One region of the Parasphingorhabdus pacifica genome, then DNA from elsewhere that is predicted to be linked to it. Evidence: riboswitches for the same ligand, from Rfam matches in the RefSeq annotation. Region 1 holds a riboswitch; the other holds the start of a gene.
What was found. A riboswitch is a leader RNA that binds a small molecule or an ion and turns the genes downstream of it on or off. The one in region 1 is predicted to bind thiamine pyrophosphate.
Positions count from the first base shown of each region.

Region 2: another riboswitch for thiamine pyrophosphate. It lies ahead of ACYVAN_RS08195 (thiamine ABC transporter substrate-binding protein); the one in region 1 lies ahead of thiO (glycine oxidase ThiO).

Region 1 covers NZ_BAAGYS010000006.1:69,011-72,466, reverse strand. Annotated here, with positions in the region: gene ACYVAN_RS06430 (FUSC family protein) at 1-62, shown strand, start outside; gene thiG (thiazole synthase) at 106-870, opposite strand; gene thiS (sulfur carrier protein ThiS) at 875-1,075, opposite strand; gene thiO (glycine oxidase ThiO) at 1,072-2,187, opposite strand; TPP riboswitch at 2,178-2,286, opposite strand; gene thiE (thiamine phosphate synthase) at 2,369-3,043, shown strand; gene ACYVAN_RS06405 (S1 family peptidase) at 3,153-3,456, opposite strand, start outside.
Region 2 covers NZ_BAAGYS010000006.1:446,471-449,926, reverse strand. Annotated here, with positions in the region: gene ACYVAN_RS08200 (ABC transporter permease) at 1-443, opposite strand, end outside; gene ACYVAN_RS08195 (thiamine ABC transporter substrate-binding protein) at 450-1,502, opposite strand; TPP riboswitch at 1,539-1,649, opposite strand; gene ACYVAN_RS08190 (4a-hydroxytetrahydrobiopterin dehydratase) at 1,781-2,074, shown strand; gene ACYVAN_RS08185 (DUF397 domain-containing protein) at 2,125-2,328, shown strand; gene ACYVAN_RS08180 (FAD-dependent oxidoreductase) at 2,914-3,456, opposite strand, start outside.

The sequences.
Region 1 (3,456 bases):
ACAGCCCGTGGAAGAGTTACACGATCTCGTTCGTGCGTCCCGAACGACTCCACATCCGCTGACGCCGCCGCCCCCGGTGGGGTCTCCCCGCCCGGGGGCGGCGGGTCAGTTCGGCAGGCGGGCCGGGCTGGAAGCGTGCGCCCAGAAGCGCTCGGGAACACGCCCCGCTTGGGAGGCCAAGCGCCCAGCTTCGACCGCCGCCCGCATCGCCGCCGCCATCCGTTCAGGGTCGTTCGCCCTGGTCACGGCCGTAGCCAGCAGCACGGCGTCACAACCCAGCTCCATCGCGAGCGCGGCGTCGGAAGCCGTTCCGATGCCCGCGTCGAGCACGATCGGTACCGAGGCCCGGGCCACGATCATCTCGATGTTGTGCGGGTTCCGGATGCCCAGTCCGGTGCCGATCGGCGAGCCGAGCGGCATCACCGCCGCGCACCCGGCTTGCTCCAGCTTCGCCGCCAGCACCGGATCGTCGTTGGTGTAGGCCAGCACGACGAAGTCGTCGTCGACGAGCTGCTCGGCGGCGTCGAGCAGCTCCACCGGATCGGGCAGCAGCGTGTCGTCGTCGGCGACCACTTCGAGCTTGACCCAGTTCGTTCCGAGCGCCTCGCGGGCCATCCGCGCGGTGAGCACCGCCTCCGCCGCCGTGCGGCAGCCCGCGGTGTTCGGCAACGCCTCGATACCCAGTTTCCGAAGCAGGTCGAGCACCCCCGGACCGCCACCGGCGTCGGCCCGCCTCATCGCGACGGTCGTCAACTCGGTACCCGAAGCCACCAGGGCTCGTTCCAACACCGACAGGTTCGACGCGCCTCCGGTTCCGGTGATCAACCGGGACCCGAACTCGCGGCCCGCGACAATCAGCGGGTCGTCCATGAGCTCAACCTCCTTGCACTGCACTGAGGACCTCGACGGTGCCACCAGGCCGCAGCGGCGTCTCCGCCCACTGCCCCTTCGGCACCAGGTTGCCGTCGATGGCGACGGCGATCCCCTGCTCCGGCATCTCCAGTTCCGCCAGTGCGGCGGCCACCGTGGTCTCCTCGGGGAACTCCCGCTGCGTCCCGTTGATCACGACGTTCATGCCCTGTCCTCTCCTCTCGCCGGCTGGGCCGCCTTCGCTTCGACCGGCGGTGATTCACCTCGTAGCAGTGCGAGCACGGAATCGGCGGTCACCGGCGCGAGCAGGAAACCGTTGCGGTGGTGCCCGGTCGCGGCGAGCACACCGGGAGCCAGCCACCCCACCAGCGGAAGGTTGTCGTCGGTGCCCGGCCGCAGTCCCGCTGCCGACTCGACCAGCGCGTATTCGGCGATTCCCGGCATCAGCCGTTCGGCGTCGGCGAGCAGGTCCCGAACCCCGCCCGCGGTGACCTCGGTGTCGAAACCGACCTCGTACTGGGTCGCCCCGACCACCAGGCCGTCATCCCTGGGCACCAGGTACGCCTGCCGCCCGCGAACCGGTCCGCGGATGGTGCGCCGAGGTGGCGGCATCGCGAGCTGCCGGGCGCGCAACCGGAGTACTTCCCCCTTGATCGGTCGGATTCGGCCGTGCAGCGCCGGGTGCAGGGCCGCGGAGTGCGCCCCGGCGGCCACGACGACCTGGTCGCACCGGATTTCCGAATCGGCCAGCGCCACCTTTCCGGTGCGGGCCGCCACCGCGCGCCGCTGGACGAACTCCACACCCGAGGCGGTCGCCGCCGCGCGCAGGGCGGCCAGCGCCACCCGGTTGTCCACCGCGAGGTCCCCCGGAACCGCGAGTCCCGCACGGATCGAAGGGTCCAGCGCGGGCTCTTCCCTGCGCAGTTCGCGCCCGGACAATTCGGTGACCGATCGCCCCAGGCCGGCCAGGTGCTCGGCGAGCCTGCGGAGGTCGGCGCGGTCGGCGCTGTCCACGCCGACCACCAGCGTGCCCTCCTCGCGCAGCCCCGCGGGAAGACCGGAGGCACGCGCCAGTCGCTCGGCGAAGGCGGGCCACCGGTGGAGCGACACCGCGCCCAGGTCGAGCAGGGCCTCCTCCCCGGGCCACGCCTCGGCGATCGGCGCCAGCATGCCGCCCGCGACCCAGGAGGCACCGGAGGCCGGCTGGTCGTCGATCAGCACGACTTCGAATCCGGCGTCGGCGGCTCGCCAGGCGACGGACAAGCCGATGACGCCGCCGCCGATGACGGCGACGCGCTCGGCACGTTGTTCGGGCATTTCACGCTCCCTGCGCCGGCATGACCCGGATCAGGTACGACGGTCGGGGCGTCCCGCCCCCTCTCAGTCCGGGCTTGCCGGACTCCCGTGCGGACCAGCAACCACACTACCGCTCCCACCCGGCGGACCACCACGATCTCTCCGAACGGGCGGAGCGCTACTCGACGGCTAGGCTGGTGACATGCCTGGATTGGACGGCTTCGGTATCCGCGCACGGCTCGACGACGCACGGCTATACCTCTGCACTGATGCGCGTACCGCGCAGGACGATCTCGCGGACTTCGCGGAAGCGGCGCTGTCCGGCGGCGTCGACATCATCCAGCTCCGCGACAAGAGCCCGGACGGGGCTCCGATGGAGGCGCGACAGGAGTTGGCCGCGCTGGAGGTCCTGGCGGAGGCGTGCGTGCGGCACGGAGCGTTGCTCGCGGTCAACGACCGGGCCGATATCGCGCTGGCGGCCGAGGCGGACGTGCTGCACCTGGGGCAGGACGACATCCCGGTGGAACTCGCCAGGCGGATCGTGGGTGACCAGGTCGCGGTCGGCCGGTCGACACACGATCTCGTCCAGGCCGATTCGGCCGCCACGGAGCTGGGGGTCGACTACTTCTGCACCGGACCGGTGTGGACGACGCCGACGAAACCGGGCCGAGAAGCCGCGGGCCTCGAACTGGTGCGGCACGCGGCCGAACACCGGGGGCACGGGCGCCCGTGGTTCGCGATCGGCGGCATCGGGGCGGGCAACCTCGACGACGTGCTGGCCGCGGGAGCGGAACGGGTCGTGGTGGTCCGGGCCATCACCGAGGCGGACGATCCACAAGCGGCCGCCGAGTCCCTCCGGGCGCGCCTGCTCTACTGATGGTCCGCACGCGGTTTCGCGCGGAACCGCATCGGTGCGGTTCCGCGCGAATTCCTCGTTCGGCCGGCTCCGTTGCCCGGTTCGATCGCCCGGTCGGATCCGAATCCGGTCAGCGGGTGAGCAGGGTGAGCCCGTAGGTGCTGAGAATCTCGTTGACCGGCTGGAAGTACGTCGTGCCACCGCTGGTGCAGTTGCCCGATCCGCCGGAGGTGACGCCCTGCGCCTGGTCGCCGGACAGCCAGGATCCACCGGAGTCACCGGGCTCGGCGCAGACGTCGGTACGGGTCAAACCGTTGACGGTGCCCTGCGGGTAGCTGACGGTCTGGTTCTTGGCCTGCACGGTGCCGCAGTGCCAGCCGGTGGTCGAACCCGACCGGCAGATCGACGCGCCCACGGGGGCTTCACTGGATCCC
Region 2 (3,456 bases), 380 kb from region 1:
ACCACCGCGACGTTGAAGAACGCGTTGGCCAGCACGATCGCCAACACGCTGCCGTCCGAACCTCCGAGCAGCGCGCGGAAGGCCATGCCCACCACGATCGTCGGCAGCACGAACGGCACCGTGATCATCGCCCGGATCGCGGTTCGCCCGGGCACGGCCGCGCGGGCGAGGACGTAGGCCAGCGGCATGCCCGCCAGCAGCGCCACCGCCGTGGACGCGGCGGCTTGCCCCAGGGTGAAACCCACCAGCCGCCAGGTGCTCGGCTCGGTCAGCACCGCCCCGAATTCGCCGTCCAGGCCCAGCTCGACGATGGCCGCCACCGGCCACACGAAGAACGTCCCGAGGAATCCGAGCACCAGCGCACCGGCGAGCGGCAGCAGCACCCGGTGCCCGGCACGCGGCGCGGGCGACGAACTCCGCCGCCGACCGGCGAGCACGGTCATCGGCGGTCAGCCCCGAACCACGTCGCGCCACTGTTCGACCCACTGGTCGCGGTGGCGTTCGACCCGTTCGGCGGGCATTTCGGCGGGATCGTGCGGCAGCGGCGCGTGGGTGGCCCAGCCCGGAGGCAGCGGCACGTCCCGCACGACCGGGTACACGTACATCTGTTCGGCGACCTGGCGCTGGAAATCCTGGGAGAGCAGGAAGTCGACCACCTTGCCCGCCGCTTCCGGGTGTTCGGCGCCCGCCAGCACCCCGGCGTATTCGACCTGCCGGTAGCAGGTGTCCAGGAGCGCCTTGGTCGGGGCGGTGCCGTCCGGCCCGACCTCGGCGGCCGGGGAGGAAGCGTAGGACAGCACGATCGGGCGCGGTCCCGCACCGGACGAACCGGAGAAGTCCTGGTTGTAGGCCTCTTCCCAACCGGAGCTGAGCTTGGTGCCGTTGGCCATCAGCCGCTGCCAGTAGTCCTGCCAGCCGGTTTCGCCGAAAGTGGCGACGGTGTTGAGCAGGAATGCGAGCCCCGGGGAGGACGTCGTCGGGTTCGGCACGGCGAGCAGGTCGCGGTACCGGGGATCGGTCAGGTCGCGCAGGCTCGTCGGCTCCGGAACGCCGTGTTCGGCGAACCAGCGGGTGTCGACGTTGAGGCACACGTCGGCCACGTCGACGGCGGTGAGCCGGTCACCGGCCCCCAGCGCGTGGCGTTCGGGGCCGCGGTCGGCGTTGACGGCGTCGTGCTGGGCGAACACGCCCTCGCCCAGCGCGCGAGAGGCGAAGGTGGAGTCGACCCCGTAGGCGACGTCGCCGATCGGGTCGCCCTTCGACAGCACGAGTTTGTTCGTGAGTTCCCCGGCGTCACCGCTGTGCCGGATCTCGACGTGAATCCCGTTCTTCCGTTCGAAGTCGGCGAGCACCTGCTCGTCGACGGCGAAGGAGTCGTGGGCGACCAGCGTGACCGTGCGCGTGCCCGGTGGCGGCTCCGCCGAAGTTCCGATGAGCGAGCAGCCGGATGCCAGGGCGACCACCACGGTGGCGACGCCGAGGCGCTGTAACGAACGTTTCAAACGATCCTCCCGATCTCACACCACGCGTGCGGCATCGAGCTGATCGCATCGCCTCCCCGCGCCGGCATGATCCGGTTCGGGTCTCGACGGTCGAGGGGTTCGGCCCCTCCTCTCAGCCCAGCTCACTGGACTCCCGTGGCGACGTGAGTGTACTTCAGGTGAGATCGCGACGGCAGGCGCGTGTTCGAGACGCTCGCCACGCCCCGTGGCCGCACGAGCCGCGCCGACGCACCGGCGGGTTGCTCGCATTCCGGGCGGTGAGGCACCACCATGTGTTCATGACCGATCTTCTCAACGACACGCAGGTGTCCGAGGCGCTGGCGCATCTGCCGGACTGGCACCAGGACGACTCGGAGCTGACCCGGACCGTGGAGTTCGAAAACTTCGCGCAGGCGATCCAGGCCGTGAACCGCATAGCCGAGATCGCCGAGAGCGAGCACCACCACCCGGACATGGACATCCGGTGGCGCAAGGTCACCTTCCACTGCTCGACGCACTCGGAAGGCGGGATCACCCACAAGGACGTGTCGATGGCCGAGGAGATCGACGGCGTGGTGGAAGCCCTCTCCTGAGCAGGGCGCGGCTGGTCGGTTCGGCATAGCCAACGTTTAAGGAGGGCTACGTGCGAGCCCCAGCTCTTGGGCCGGTCACCTGGCACAAGTCCAGCCGCACCACCGACAACGACAACTGCGCCGAGATCGCAGACCTGTCCGACACGATCGCCGTCCGGGACTCCAAGATCCCCGATGGCGCCGCCTTCGTGTTCAGCCCGTCGGCGTGGTCGGCATTCCTGTCCGCAGTCAAGACAGGTCGGCTCGACCACTGATCACCGACCGGAAGCCCCGCCCGACACGAATCCGGGCGGGCCCCGGGGCGCATCCCCCTGCGCAGAGATATAGATCGAGCGTGAGCCAGTAGCACGAACCACCAGGTGCCGTGATCACAGCGCCACAGCTTCTCTCGCCGGGGACCCGGCGAGAGAGCCCTTCTCTTACACAGATTCCGCACAGCACTGCTGGTCAGGACAGCACCCGTGGAGACCACCAACCACCCCGCACCCGCCAGGAGACATAACCGGCATTTCCAACGGGCGCTGCGGGAAAATAGGATTCGAGTCCACTGGGGTGGTAGGTCCGCGCGGGTGGTCCCTCAGTTCGGACGCGGGCGAGCGGAGGTTGTGTCGTGCACAAGATCGCTGATCAGCGAGAGATCGGCTCCGGTGCCGCTGTCGGCTTGGCACTGGGAGTCGCGTTTTCCCTGCTTCTGGACGAATGGGCGTTCTTGGCTGTCGGGATAGCGATCGGACCTGGTGCAGGCATGGCGATCGGGAAGGCAAGGTCTCGACGGAAGGGCAGTACCGACGGGACCAATGACCCGGCCTGAGGCAGCGAGATCGGATACAACGCCCGTCCTAGGCCTCGCCGGTGACGAGGTCGGCGGCTTCGAAGGCACAGCCCCACGACAATGCGACGCCGGAACTGCCGTGCCCGTAGTTGTGGACTATCCGCGCCCCGCGGAACTCCTCGACGTCCAGCCGCACGGCATCGCGCCCCGGTCGCAGCCCCACCCGCACTTCCAGCACCTCGACCTCGGACACTCGCGGATCGATGGCGGCACAGCGCCGGATGATCCCCTCGGTCACCCGCTCCGACGGGTTCGGATTCCAGTCCTGGTCCACGGCTATCCCGCCGAGCACCAGGCGCTCCCCGTGCGGAAAGAAGCTCGCGAACTCCACATTCGAGCCCACCTCGACGAAGTACTCCTCGACCCCCGGATTGCGCACCACCACCTGCTGGCCACGCACCGGATGCACCCCGGGGTCCCCGACGAGTTCGCGGGCTCCCACACCGGAGCAGTTCACCACCGTCGCCGCTTCTTCGACCGCTTCGGCGAGCGAGGGCACCGGGCTCAGCACCAACCGTCCACCCGCCGACTGGAAGCGGTCGACAAGCCG